Regions from separate parts of the Paraglaciecola sp. QJM3NY_14 genome, predicted to be linked through region 2. Evidence: predicted binding sites of a transcription regulator. Region 2 holds the regulator's gene; each other region holds the start of a gene.
What was found. The regulator sigma-54, encoded in region 2, starts transcription at its own class of promoters, with help from an activator protein. The targets are predictions, from matches to a motif close to GTTGGCACGNNNNTNGNNT.
Positions count from the first base shown of each region.

Region 1: a site for sigma-54 is predicted at 2,716-2,734, ahead of AC0VYA_RS17885 (S8 family peptidase). Genes of this name have one in related genera too.
Region 3: a site for sigma-54 is predicted at 2,931-2,949, ahead of AC0VYA_RS01315 (BON domain-containing protein). Genes of this name have one in related genera too.

Region 1 is NZ_CM149664.1:4,178,414-4,183,411, forward strand. It holds gene AC0VYA_RS17880 (hybrid sensor histidine kinase/response regulator) at 1-265, opposite strand, end outside; gene AC0VYA_RS17885 (S8 family peptidase) at 526-2,643, opposite strand; gene AC0VYA_RS17890 (ligand-binding sensor domain-containing protein) at 3,150-4,998, opposite strand, start outside.
Region 2 is NZ_CM149664.1:664,855-669,852, reverse strand. It holds gene rapZ (RNase adapter RapZ) at 1-183, opposite strand, end outside; gene ptsN (PTS IIA-like nitrogen regulatory protein PtsN) at 186-629, opposite strand; gene hpf (ribosome hibernation promoting factor) at 645-932, opposite strand; gene AC0VYA_RS02915 (RNA polymerase factor sigma-54) at 958-2,451, opposite strand; gene lptB (LPS export ABC transporter ATP-binding protein) at 2,574-3,299, opposite strand; gene lptA (lipopolysaccharide transport periplasmic protein LptA) at 3,299-3,820, opposite strand; gene lptC (LPS export ABC transporter periplasmic protein LptC) at 3,861-4,424, opposite strand; gene kdsC (3-deoxy-manno-octulosonate-8-phosphatase KdsC) at 4,421-4,975, opposite strand; gene AC0VYA_RS02890 (KpsF/GutQ family sugar-phosphate isomerase) at 4,975-4,998, opposite strand, start outside.
Region 3 is NZ_CM149664.1:307,863-312,860, forward strand. It holds gene tamB (autotransporter assembly complex protein TamB) at 1-812, shown strand, start outside; gene AC0VYA_RS01305 (magnesium transporter) at 1,081-2,418, shown strand; gene AC0VYA_RS01310 (DUF1328 domain-containing protein) at 2,635-2,808, shown strand; gene AC0VYA_RS01315 (BON domain-containing protein) at 2,992-3,540, shown strand; gene AC0VYA_RS01320 (hypothetical protein) at 3,608-3,772, shown strand; gene AC0VYA_RS01325 (GGDEF domain-containing protein) at 3,862-4,794, shown strand; gene purD (phosphoribosylamine--glycine ligase) at 4,946-4,998, opposite strand, start outside.

The sequences.
Region 1 (4,998 bases), 1.6 Mb from region 2:
GTACATTATCTGAACCGAGGGAGTTCGGTTGCCGCGGATCGTGTACAAAACTAAGGAGCTGATAACCATCGTACCGACTGAGGCCTTCTTGCGTGACGATCCACAGGTATCCGGTACTGTCCTGATAAATCTGGCGTACGGTTTTTTGCGATAATTCTCTGTTTAATTCAGCGGACGTAAAACTGAAATTAGGGCTTTCAGAAGCGTGAATACCCATAGCGAACGTGAAGAAAAACAGAACGCCAAATACCTTACTCATGACCATATGCGTGCAGTGACTTATTATTTTTTAAAAAACAGACTACCCCATCGCTGTAGAATTGCCAACAGATACAGCAGCTTGGCAACCTCTCATAGCGCCATAATCCGCAGTTATCGGTTCAATTAAGCTCAAGAATTACGCTTTAAGCAGAAAGGAAAGAATGTTGCATTTTTAATTATTAAAAATAGAAAAGCCTCTTATCGCTATGAACCTAGGCTCAAAGTGATAAGAGGCTTACCGCATACCTCTGGGGAACTAGGTCGTTATTCTTGCAGCATGAAGTTTTCTTGGTTCATGTGTGCTTCTTCCCACATGAAGGCTTCTTCCCACATGAAAGCTTCTTCCCACATGAAAGCTTCTTCCCACATGAAGGCTTCTTCCCACATGAAAGCTTCTTCCCACATGAAAGCTTCTTCCCACATGAAAGCTTCTTCCCACATGAAGGCTTCTTCCCACATGAAAGCTTCTTCCCAAACTTCAAACTCAAACCCTTGAATGTAGTAGTTGCCGTTTTCATCTTTTCGAGCTGCGCCCATATAATGTTGGTCGCCACTAATATCGGCCGCTATGTCCATGCCATTATTCGCACAACCTGATTCATTGGAATCTACGGCTTTTATTGCATTAACACTGCCTGAGCCCTGTTGAAATGGGCTGTAAGCCAGTTTGCCATTCACTTGAGCCATAGTCGTACTGGTCATCAAGCGACATTTCACATCGTTCGCACTGAGACTTGGATCGTCTTGTAACATTAACGCGACTACGCCACTGACCACACCTGAAGCTTGTGACGTACCGGACATGATAAAGCGGTCTTTACCAACCATATACTGAGGGTATTTAGCAGGCACATACATGTCTTCGTTCGCTAAGCTAAACATATGGCCGCCAGGTGCCACCATATCAGGCTTTATAAAGGCCTCGTGAGTTGGGCCCTGAGATGAGAACGAAAGCAAGGTGTCATCATTTGCATTGTCCTGAGTGTAATTATCGCTGATTGCCCCCACGCTTATTACGTAAGGTACGTTTGCAGGTACGCCAATGGTCATTGCACTTGGGCCTGTATTGCCCGCTGATGTCACCACAATGACGTCTTTTTCCCATAATGCCATTACCGCTTGGTTAATGGGATCATCCCAGTAATTTGAACGAGGCGGCGCACCAAAGGAAAGGTTTACTACCCTTATATTTAACGCTTCATGGTTATCAGCTATGTACTGTAGGCCGCGTAATGCGTCTAAGTAAGTACTATGACCGTCTTCGTAAAAGGCTTTTACGACCACTAGGTTTGCATCCGGTGCAACACCTTGATAATAACTGCGCATTTGGCCGTCTACGACCGCACGGTCACTATTGGCAATGATACCTGTAATGTGAGTTCCGTGGCTGTTTTCATCAGTAAGATTACTCACGTTCAGTTCCGTATCTTCTAAAGCATCATATGCCGCTTTAATACGTGTATTATTCGCCGTGTCATTCCCTAACGCGCTATGCGTAGCCCATAGGCCGCTGTCGATAACAGCAACGGTAACGTCTTTACCTGTAATGCCACGATCATGTAGTTCGTCAGCACCAATGTTATTCACATAATAACTGTTGCTATCACCTTCATTTGCTTGGGTGTCGTACCCCTTCACTAGGCTGCGATCGCAACCCTCTTTGAATTGAACATCCAAAGAAAAATCACGTTGTTGGTAATTTTTCACGCCTTTTTTGGCAAAAGATACTTCAACCGTTACGCCTTCGAACGAATCTAGTTTGGCAAAACGTTTGAGTCGCTTAATATCAATCGACAATTCACCAGTCTTCTTGCTGTACAAGCGCCAGTAAACAGTGGCACCGTTCACTTTTACAGAATAGATATGTCCCAGCTCTTCAGGCCATTTGAAAGACATGCTTTGCATGTTAGCTTCCATGTCACGGGCGTTATACAAGTTCCAGCGAATACTTCTATTGGTTAGCTCTGCTACGTGACTTCCATATACTAAACAGTGATCCAATGCGCTGGATGTATAAACGGCTTCGTTCTTTTTGATAGTAATAATGTCAGTCAACTGATTCAGCAAAACTAGCTGTGCGTCACTTACCCGAACGCCAATCCCGTTTATCAGGGGCAACTCATGTGTTATCACGCCGCCAAGCGTATTAATCACTTCAGTTAAGATACTGATTTCAGCCCCCTGAATAATCACTTCATTATTCAGACCCACTAAACTATTAACGGTTTTAACTAATTGTGAAGTTCCGAGTGAACCTGGCTCAACAGTAGATTTGATGTCGTTAACTAAGCTGCTAACTTTTAAGCCCGCTGTTGCGAAAGCGCTAAAGCACACCATTCCCGCTAGCAGTACTGCTCGCTGCTTATTAAATTTTGGTTTCATTATATTTTCCTTTTCAAATCCACTCGCCGAGTTCGAAGTAAATTCAGTTAGCACTATCGCTCTAACGGTAAAGAGCAAGCAGCATGCCAATTTGCAATACACTGATTTTAAAGCAATTTATTTTAACATGAAAATAACGAACGGACTAAAATGAAATTATTGAATGAATAAAATGATGGCAATTAGACTTTTGGTTGCATTCATTTATTTCAATTTATTGTTAAACAAGGCACATACTGGTAGATCAACACCCGTCAATAAGCCCTATATAAGCCCTATATAAGCAAGGTATGGGAGTATATGAGGTGAATTCGAAGAGTCACCTAAGCGTGAAAAAGTGCAGAAAGCCGCCAATAGCGAGGTGGGGGCTTACCAAAGGTCTAAAGTATGATGTAGCTAGGGTACCACGAACGTTTGTAGGGCTGTACTGAGACGAATCTACATCCGTTAATGATTGTCACCCACCATCGCATATGAGACTCAGATACGTATGTAAGAGAACGAGTTCATCGCCATTGAATCTTATCCACTTCATCAATAGAACTCGCTAGCATTAGTTGCCCCGAACGGATCAACGATTCAGTCTCAGCGATTACAGCACTGAACACGTCCTGTTCATCGCACGTCAAGTCAGTAAAGCCTATCCACGTGTTTCTGTTTGACTTTTTAGCGGCATATAAACACAAGTCGGCTACATCAATAGTGCGCTCCCAATTAAGTGAAGTGGGATTGCTCGATAGCAATGGAAACACGCTGAAACCAATTGAACAGGTGACATTTAGCGCAATGTCTTTTTCAATCTTGAATGAGTGCTCTTGAATTGAACGACGTAAACGTTCGGCCAGTATGGCTGCTCTGCTTCGATTGACAAAGCGCGCAACGATAAGAAATTCTTCACCACCCCAGCGCAACAAATAGTCAGTCTCACGAAATACACTTTCTAAGATTGATTTCATTTCGACCAAAACAATATCACCAGCGCTATGACCATGTTGATCGTTGACCTGTTTAAAATGATCTAGGTCAACTAAAAAGAAGACTAAGTCAGTATCTTTTGTCGCTTGTGCAGCACCAGTAGCCAGATTTTCTTCATGTATTGCAAGCACGAAATCTATATCTGCGGTTAGGTGTTGGCTCAAGTAACGGCGGTTTTTGAGGCCAGTTAGCGGATCAGTGAAACTAATCTGCTCTAATTTATCATTGGCTAATCTAAGATCTGCGGTACGCTCTTTCACTTTATCTTCTAAATCAATAAGATGCTGAGCTCGTCGTAAACGCTTTAGACGGTATCTGCGCATAGCGTTCAATAGAATAACAATGCACAAGAACACGTAAAAACAGTAAGCCCACACTGTCTTCCAAGGCGGGGGTAGTACTGTGATTGGCAAGGAGACGCCGTGTGCATTCCATAGGCCTAAGTGGTTACTGGCTTGTACTTTCAGTTCATACCGACCAACTGGTAAATTGGTAAAGGTTGCTTGGCGGCTGTGATCCAATTCGACCCATTTAGGATCTAATCCTTCCAACTTGTAGCGATACTGGTTGAGCTCAGGCGCATTAAAATCTAACGCTGCGAATTCGAAAGAAATATAGTAATCCAAATAGTGTAAGACAATCTCACTCTGCTCTTGATACTGTAAATCAATGCCTACTTTTTCATTCAGCTTCTTTATTCTAACTAAGACCACAGGAGGAACTTTTTTACTTTCTTTAATATCATTTGGATGAAATCGGACAAAACCCGAGTTGCCACCAAAATACATGATTCCCAGACTATCGGTAAAACCTGCGCCAAAATTAAACTCGCTGTCCTCTATACCTTGGGACGAATCGAAGTGACGCATAGTGCCGTTATTTGGATTAAAACGCGTAATACCAGCGGTACTACTGACCCACAATGCACCTCGTTCGTCGGCCTGAATGGAATAAATATGGCTGCTAGGTAGTCCACTACGCTTATCAAAATGAGTAAAGCGGTTTTCTAATGTTCTGATATCCTCTTTGCGCCATTGATTTAAGCCGCCTCCTTGGCTACCAACCCATAGGTTTTCATTATTGTCTTGATAAAATGTCCACGCAGTAGGCGCCGATAAGCTCTCAAACTTATCTTGTTGGTGTTCAATACGCTTGAAAGTCGATGTAATTGGATCGAACACATTCAAACCTGAAACGGTGCCAACGACTAACGTATCGTCCTTTAGTCGAGAGAGCGCTACCACGCGATCACTGTTTAGACTACTTGGATTGTTAGCTTCATTGCGAAAGTGTTTAAATTTCTTGCTATTGGCGGGCAAAAAATTCAAGCCTCCACCGAATGTTCCAATCCACAGATTCCCCTGTTTATCGGGTAATATA
Region 2 (4,998 bases):
GGGTAAATTTCGCACGTCAATGCTGACCGCGACCTGATCGTACTCGTCAGCGACGGTATGGGTCAAAGTAGGCAATAAATTGACGGGGATATTATCAACGCAGTAATAGCCTAAATCTTCCAGTGAACGTAAAACGATGGACTTCCCTGAGCCTGAACGCCCACTGATGATAATAAGCTTCATAATTAACTGAGTACCTGAAATAATTCTTGGTCTGTGGTTGCACTGCGCAAACGATTTAAAATGTCTTTATCAACGAATTTTTTGGCTATCGCCGACAAGGTTTGTAGGTGCTCTTGGGCCTTTTCCTCTGGTACTAAAATAGCAAAGAAGATATCCACTGGCATGTTATCGATGGCGTCATACTGGACCGGAGGTTGGCACGTTACAAGCACGCCTAGGGCGGACTCTAGCCCTTTTATACGGCCATGTGGCAGTGCTATACCACCACCAATGCCCGTACACCCCATTTTCTCGCGCCCCGCTAAACTGGATAAAATGGTCGCTTGGTCTACTTCAACAAGGTGCTCAGATGCCAATTGACTAATAAGCTCTAAAATGCGCTTTTTGCTAGACCCCTGAACTGCGCATACGACGCAGTCAGGGTGAAGAATATTTGATATTTCCATTATTTACCTGATGGGTTAATGGCGTTTAGCTTTTTCTTTATGCTTGATAACTTGCCGATCGAGTTTATCGATTAGGCCATCTATTGCCGCATACATGTCGTTGTGTTCCATGGTGGCAAATACATCTGCCCCATTCAAATGTATTGTCGCTTCCGCTTTTTGGTTGAGCTTTTCTACATTGAGAATGACGTGAACATTGTTGATCTGATCGAAGTGTCGCTCGAGCTTGGTAAATTTAGTATCGACATAATCTTTTAGTGAATCGGTTACATCCACATGGTGACCAGTAATATTAATTTGCATATCGCCTCTTCCTTCTTTAATCAGCCTACAATAGGCTTTTTCGTTGGTTCGACGGGGGTATCATCAGAGATTCCCGGTACTTTGCTATTGTTCGCCGAGCGACCATGATGCCTTGATCGGCCAACAATTGAGCAATCTTGCTGTCACTTAACGGCTTGCTTGGTTTTTCAGCTGCGACCAGCTTTTTAATCAATGCGCGTATCGCCGTTGACGAGCACTCTCCGCCTGTCTCAGTTGCAACATGGCTCGAGAAGAAATATTTCAGCTCAAATATACCTCTAGGGGTATGCATATATTTTTGGGTGGTAACACGAGAAATTGTAGATTCATGCATATCCACCATTTCGGCTACGTCATTTAGTACCATAGGCTTCATCATCTCAGGCCCATGTTCAAAGAAGCCCATTTGCTGCTGTACTATACAGTTTGACACTTTCAATAAGGTATCGTTTCGGCTCTCAACACTTTTAATAAACCATTTGGCTTCTTGCATGTGTGAGCGAATAAATTGACTATCACTGGTGTTTTTCGCGCTACGACTCATTGCAGCATACTGTTGATTAACGTTCAATTTGGGTAGGCTGTCTGGGTTAAGCTCTACTGTCCAACGGCCATTTTTCTTACTCACTGACACATCAGGTATAACGTATTCTGCTTCACCTTTGATCAAGGCGCTGCCTGGACGCGGATTGAGCGTTTTTAGTAAACGCATGACCTCACGCAAATCATCCTCTTTAAGGCGAGATTTACGCATCAAAGTACGGTAATCCTTGCTTGCCAAAAGGTCGGCATAGTCTCCAATCAAGGTCTTCGCTTCTTCTAACCAGGGTGTATCAGGAGCAAACTGACGCAATTGCACTAGCAAGCATTCTTGTGGTGTACGAGAGCCAGACCCAATTGGGTCGAACATTTGAATACGCTTAAGTACGCATTCCACTTCATCGAGCTCTATTTCTTCATCATCCATGCTGGCCAGAACGTCTTCAGCGCTCATGGTTAAATAACCAGACTCATCGATAGAATCAATGATCGCTGTCGCAATCGCGACATCGGTATCACTAAAATGGGTTAAACGCATTTGCCACAGCAAATGATCTTGAATGTTATCTGTGGTTTCGCCTTGAAAGATTTGTTCGTCATCACCGCCGGCACCACTGGATATGCTAGAGGCAGGTGCGGAAGAAGCACTGATGTACTCATCCCAAGTGGTATCCGTAGGTAAGTCTTCTGGGATTTCGTTTTTCTCGAACGCTTCACTTGAGTCTAAGTTGTCACTGCTAGTATCAACTATTTCATTGGTATCTTTAGAAGACGGGTCGAGGGAATTGTCATTTAACGCACTATCGCCGGATTCCTGATCCGTAGGCTCTTCAACTTCCAACAGCGGGTTGGAATCCAAGGCTTCTTGAATTTCTTGCTGTAAATCTAACGTAGACAATTGCAACAAACGAATAGCTTGCTGTAACTGTGGCGTCATAGTGAGTGATTGACTAAATTTTAATTGTAAAGAGGGTTTCATTTACTTCTTTATTCTGTCCGTTGCAAACTAAAAAATATGCTGTGGTTGATTCGATTGACTGTAAATGTCTCACCAAGCGCCTGAGTATAATCTCGATAAAATGAGCGGCTTTTTCAGCTTAACTATAGCCTGAATTGTTCGCCTAGGTATACATCTCTTACACGTTGATCACTTAATACTTCTTCTGCCGTGCCAGAAGCGATGAGTTCACCATGACTAACAATGTAAGCTTTCTCACACACATCGAGTGTCTCTCTTACATTGTGGTCGGTTATCAAAACACCAATACCACGGTCACGTAAATGTTGAATAATTTTTTTAATATCATTAACTGAAATAGGATCAACACCGGCAAACGGCTCATCGAGCAGAATAAATTCTGGATCGGCTGCCAGTGCCCGCGCTATTTCTACCCGGCGGCGTTCACCTCCAGACAAACTCATACCAGCACTGTTACGAATATGATTTATATTGAACTCATCGAGTAATGAATCCGCTTGCTGTTCTCTTTGTTCTGCACTGAGCTCTTTGCGTGTCTGCAAGATAGCCATCAAGTTTTGATGGACTGTCAGTTTTCGAAAAATAGAGGCTTCTTGGGGTAAGTAACCAATCCCTAAACGAGCGCGCATGTGCATGGGCTGTAGGGTAAGATCTTGCTGATCAATACTGATTTCTCCCTTATCTAAGGGAACCAAACCGACAATCATATAAAACGTGGTTGTTTTACCTGCACCGTTTGGACCAAGTAAACCGACAATTTGGCCAGTGGACACTTCTAGACTGACATCACGCACAACTTGACGTGATTTATAGGATTTAGCCAAATGCGAGGCTTTTAACGTCGCCATTATGGAGTTTCATCCTGTTTTGGTTTGACTTCAGCATCACTGGACTTTTTCGCGTCAGTTTGCTTTTTACTGCTCGCTGATTTCTTGGCTGGTTGAAAAATAGTCGTGACTCGGCCGCTATTTTCACTCTCGCTCTCTCCTTGCGCGACAATTTGTTCAAGTTCCATGTTAAACACTATCGACTCACCCTTTACACTGCTATTGTTCTGCTTCAGCTGTGCATTGCCTTCTAAGGTTAGTGTGCGTAAATCTCTGCGATATTCAATGCGATTGGCTGATGCCTCAATACTGCCCCCTTGCTCTTGTTGTTGAGAGTATTTAGCCGGGCTACCCGTCGCGATGAAAACTTCGTTACCTTCGCCTTTACTCGCGTCGACTTCTACTTCATCGGCATACACATTCAAACTACCTTGATTGATGTGCACGTCTTCTCGAAAGATAGATTTTTTAGTTTTACCGTCCCCGAACTGAAACTTCGAGTCCACTTTTATCGCTTGCGTGAAATCTTCTTTGCCAGCCATGCTTAATGGGGAAAATGCTAATGTTGCTAAGGCAACTAAGCTAAGGCTGAGGTTGATAAATGGTTTGCACATGATCAAGTAGCTCATATTGTTGGGTCGTTAAATTGGCTTTAAAACCGTTACTGTTGATGACATAGTGCTGGCCAAATATTTTTACTGGTTGGTCAGACACCATGGTTTTATCGATCAAGTTTATCTCGATGAAGTCCGTGCGAATGCTACGAGCAAATCCTTGCTCATCTTGATTACGTATCTCGACATTATTCTCTAATTGGATCCGATTGTCTTCATACAAAGTACCGTCTTTGGCTGATACCTGCCAAGGCGCAGTCTGTGACGCAACAAATATCGTGTATTGAGGCTCTTTGAATAAAGTAAAACCGAGCAAATCAAAGTGTTCCATTTTAGTAGCAAAGACCTGATGGCTCAAACGGCCGTCTTTATCAAATAGAGTGCTTAGCATTTCACTTGCTTGGTAGTTTGGTTGCCAAGCAGATTCGGTTTCAGTTTGCGGTATCAAGTCCTCATCAGCTAGCCAGTCGGGTAAGTTGATGGCGATGACCAATAAAAACAATAACCCAATACTGAGGGTGACTCGATTCATACGCTACTACCACTGACTTTGTTTAACTTGCCTTTGGCATGCAAAATTAGGTCGCAAACTTCGCGTACAGCACCAAAGCCCCCATTGATTTGGGTAATATACAGAGCTTGTTTCTGTACAAATGGATGGGCATCGTGTGTCGCTACGGCGACGTTACTCAAGGTAAACATTCCCACGTCGGGCATATCATCACCAATGGATGCGGTAGCGTCTTTGCCTATCTTTAACTGGCGCTGCAACGCCAAAAGCGCATCGTTTTTCTGTTCACAACCTTGAATAATATGCTCGACCCCTAACGCTGACATGCGTTTGTGCACTATTTTTGATTCACGTCCGGTAATAACCGCAACGTGCACACCTATGTTTAATAAGGCTTTGACTCCAAAACCGTCACGAGTATGAAACGCTTTCAATTCTTCGCCGTCATTGCCCATGTATATGCGCCCGTCAGAGAACACCCCATCTACATCACAAGCCAGTAATTTAATGCGGGAAAGCTTGTCCATTAACGAAGATGACTTAGTACCATATAACGTATTAACGTCGCCCATTATATCACTCCTGCTGATAACAA
Region 3 (4,998 bases), 360 kb from region 2:
CACCTTCTAGTGATGTGGTGTTGGTAAATCATGAGCAAGTCGCTAAAGAAAACAGTTTACCGCTGGATTTATCTCTACAAATTAACATTGACCCAGACAAAAATAATGACGTCAAAGTGGATGCATTTGGTTTGACCTCAGACTTAGAAGGCGCATTGTTATTAACGCAAGCTGGCGAAGTCCTTAATGCTAACGGTGAGCTGAATTTGGTCAATGGTCGCTACCAAGCTTATGGCCAAGATTTGGTGATACGAGAAGGAGAAATTCAATTTAGCGGCCCGATAGATAGCCCATATCTTGCGGTGGAGGCAATTCGAGATCCTAACAAAACCGCGGATGATGTGATTGCAGGCTTGCGAATTCAAGGCAGCGCGTCAGAGCCTCAAGTCAGCGTATTTTCAGATCCAAGTATGGAGCAGCCAGAGGCGCTTTCGTATCTGTTGCGCGGCACTGCAATCAATAGTACTGATGAATCCTCAAGCGACGGGGCACTGGCCAGCGCGTTAATCGGGTTTGGTTTAGGTAAAAGTGAAAACAAAGTGACTAATATCGGGCGCAAACTGGGGGTAGAAGATCTCGCTTTAAATACCAGTGGTACGGGAGACGAAACCAAGCTTTCGGTTTCTGGTTATATCGCGCCTGGTGTGCAAATTCGCTACGGTGTGGGGGTATTTGACTCTGTTTCAGAAGTTGCTCTGCGTTACCAGCTATTGCCAAAACTGTATCTGGAAGCGGTGAGCAGTTTAAACAGCGAGCTGAACTTATATTATCAATTTACTCTTGATGACAAAGAAGAGTCAAAGCCCGAGTAACTTACATAAAAAACTAATTATGTTTCGAAACGGGCTAGCATTTTTACCTCAGTAACTGTACTGGATTGGCGCGTAATTTGATCAATAACCCACCGATAACCGTCATTATGAGTCGTTCAAATCATCTGGGGCAGTCTCATGTCATAAAAATTGTGACTTTTTTCGATAGTGTTACGTCTACTGATGATAAGTGTGTCGTTGTCTATTGTTTTTCATATTTTGTATTTTCATATCATCATTATCTAGCGCATTTTGGATAGGAGTCACCATGGCTGAATTATTACCCGAGTTGATTGAAGAAGTTGTATCGGCTCCAGAGCGCGGTGAACAAGATAATGTAGTGGCACTTGTAGCGGCCCAAGACACCGATGATGTGGCATTACTGTTAGAGTCTTTACCCCTAGAACAGCGCCTAAAAGTGTGGGAAGGAATACCCAAACGACGTCGACTCGATGTGCTGGTTGCCATGCGCGGGGATCCTCGCGAGACGTTAATTGCCGCCACTGATGTAAGTGAGTGGGAAGCCATTTTCTTTGAGGTGGACGCTGAGCAATTACTCGAATTGTCAGATTCATTGCCCAATGCGTTGGTTGATAAAGCGCTGGATGCCATGGATAAGCAACAGCGCCAGTATTTCACTGACGCGAGCCAATTTAGTGACGATGAAATTGGCCACTGGCTTAGCCAAGACCCACTTGTGCTGCCTTTAAACGCTAAAGTACGCGATGCACTGCGTTTGATTCGCCGAGATGTACCAACCCATGCTGACACCATCTTCTTGGTTAACCGTGCAGGTCAATTTTCAGAAGCCGTAAAGTTAACCAACGTCATGGGGCTACCCGAGCATGTGCCCTTGGTAGATTTATCAGAAGAGGTATTCGATACCATCAACGCGAGTAACGAGCTAACCACGGCATCCTTGATGGTTCAACGTTCCGGCTTTGCTTCATTGCCGGTTGTGGATGAACAAAACAAAGTGCTGGGTCGTTTAGACATTTCCACCGCGAGTGAGCTACTGAATGAATTTTATGAACGCCAAATTATGGCGACGGCGGGTATGGATGAAGACGAAGATTTGTTCTCGTCGGTACCTAAGAGCGCAAAGAACCGAGCGGTTTGGTTAGGTATCAACCTGCTGACGGCATTTTTAGCCTCAGGTTTTATCGGGATGTTCGAGGCAACATTACAACAGGTGGTGGCGCTAGCGGTTCTCATGCCTATTGTGGCGAGTATGGGGGGCATAGCAGGCAGCCAAACCCTGACTTTAATGATACGCGGCCTTGCCTTAGGGCAAGTCACTGGCTCTAACGTGAAAGCCTTACTTAAGAAAGAGTTGAGTGTCGGGGGTTTAAACGGTGTGGTGTGGGCATTGGTGATTGGCTGTATCGCGTATTTTTGGTTTTCAGACGCAATGCTCGGATTGGTGATTTGCTTAGCGATTTTATTAAATATCATTGCCGCCGCAGCGGCTGGAGTCGTGGTGCCTATGGTGTTAAATAAGTTTAACATCGACCCAGCGTTATCGGGATCAGTGATTCTAACGACGGTCACAGATATTGTAGGGTTTGTCGCATTTCTTGGTTTGGGGACGTTGTTCCTACTGTGATTTAAGTGAAAGCACAGCCTAAGACGGAGCAATTATACAATGTGTAATTTTTTCGTAGCCCACTGCAAAACCTACAAGGATAAGGGGAGCGAAGAATAGTTGAGCACCACAGGGCAGGGCTTATGGACAAGTTCAGAAGTTGGCACGTATGTCGCTTACTACACCCAGCCGAAGGAGCATTAACTCCTTCGTTTATCCGTTTTAAAGGAAGTGTGTATGTTGACTTGGGCCCTAACATTTTTTGTGCTTGGCGTAATAGCGGCCGTTTTTGGTTTTGGTGGAGTGATTGGCGTCGCAGCCAGTATTGCAAAAGTGATTTTTTTATTGTGCGTCGCGTTTGTCGTGCTCTTCAGTGTGTTGGCATTTAAACAACATAAGCGGCATAAGTAGTCATAAACATGAGCGCCATTTTGGACTCTAATATTCGGCCTGTTTTGGCTTGCCAAGAGGAGCTGCTAGCGGCGCTAATGCTTGAAAATGCCTGTTCTTAATAAACAAATCAGAGTTTTACTCTTGGCATCATTATCGCATTAGCTATGTTTTGAAGGTCTAATGCAAATGTGTGAGGCAGCGATGAAAAAGATATTACAAAGCATAACCCTGATTGCCATCTTCAGTACCGCCAGTGTTGGCGCCTCAGCCGGTAACTACTGGAAAGCCAGTGCGCTTGATGGTTGGATTGATGGTTACGTAGAAGCCACCTTGTTGCTAAATGGCAACTTGGATGCAACTGGCATTGATACGGACGTTGACAATGGCTCGGTGACCCTACGAGGTAAGGTGGAAACAGATTTAGATAAAGCCTTGGCGCAGGAATTAGTCATTGGCGTTGAGGGTGTGACTGGGGTAGAAAACATGCTTACGGTGTTCTCACCGGGAAAGAATGAAGACAGCGAAGTGCAGGCTAAGCTAACCGATAACAAAGTCGCTACTGTAGTCAAAACCCGTCTACTGGCGGCACCGGATATCAGCAGCACCGAAATTGACGTAAATAGCACTAAAGGTGTGGTCGTGTTGCAAGGGCAGGTGAAAAATGACGCTGAAAAGCAACGAGCGGTTGATATCGCTCAAGAGGCCATCGATGTAGAAAAAGTGGTGAGCAAGTTAAAAGTTAGCGAATAAATCATTGCACGCGCTGTAGCATCTGACGTGACAATGCTCAAAAATTATAAATGTAGTAAGAGGTATTATGATGAATAAGCACAATAAGAATGCATACTTTAACTGGTTCGAAAAAGTAGACAAGCCGGAGTCCAATGAATCGGAGCTTGTTGAGCGTTTAGTTGAGGAAAATACTCTGCTAAAAAAAATACTCATGCAAAAACAGCAGGAGGGTATTGAAACTGCTGTTTGATTATTGAACAATGAAGCGTCTTTCATGTCGATTAGGTGCTGTGGCAATTTGCGAGTTAAGCACCTAGCTGACCAAAACCCAGAGCCGCAATGCAAAATCCAGAGAGTGCAAATGTTCTAAAACAAACGTTGCTGGTGGTAGATAACCCCGGCGAAATGTTAAAAGCACTCACCCGCCAATTTTCAACATCATTCCATTTGCTCGTATGTAATGACAATGAAGAGGTACTCAAGTTAGCGCTAAATGCACCTATCGACTTAGTATTGATCAGAGTATCTCCCCGTGACAGCGACTGGCTTCTCATTTGTACCCGTTTGAAACAGCACCCTCTAACCATAGATATTCCGCTTATCTTGTATGGTAAAGATACGCCTAAATCCTTGATTTTATCTGGACTAGAAGCGGGTGCATTAGACTTCGTTGAGCTGCCAACTGATATTGCCATGCTCAACATCAAGATCCGAAATCATATGCAGGTATCGGCTAAGCTTCGTACGCTGGCGCTTATCTCCTGTACTGACGGGCTGACTGGCGTACCTAACCGCATGCAGCTCGACACCACCTACAACCGGTTTTGGTACGCAGCTATTCGAGGGCAACATGAGCTGTCAGTGCTAATGATTGATATTGATTTTTTCAAGGGATTTAATGATACCTATGGTCATGTAGCGGGTGACGAATGTTTAAAGAAGGTTGCCACTACCATTGAAGCGAGTTTGCAGCGTGAGAGTGATGCTATGGGGCGTTATGGCGGCGAAGAGTTCCTAGTACTGTTACCTTTCACCGATAAAGTAGGCGCGCAAAAAATAGCTGAAATGATATTACGCAATATTGAAGCGCTAGATATAAAAAACAAGGCGTCTACTGTTAATGGTAAGGTCACTGTGAGTGTCGGTGCGGCAACACTCAAGCTCCATGACATTAACGACCACACCTTTAATCACCCTGAATTTCTGGTTGAGCAAGCCGACCGGTGTCTTTATCAAGCTAAGAAACAGGGCCGCAACCGGCTTGTGAGTTAGTCACACCCCTTCCAATAAATACGTGCCCTGTGAGAATTCATCCAGCGGATTTTGAAAATGGCGTTGGTATAAGAAGGCTCATTTAAAGCACATAAAAAAAGCGCCATGTTGGCGCTTTCTAGTGTCGCTTTCAGATTTTAAACCCTAATCTTTATTGCTCACGAGCAATGGCGCGATAAGCAATGTCGTCACGATAGAACATGC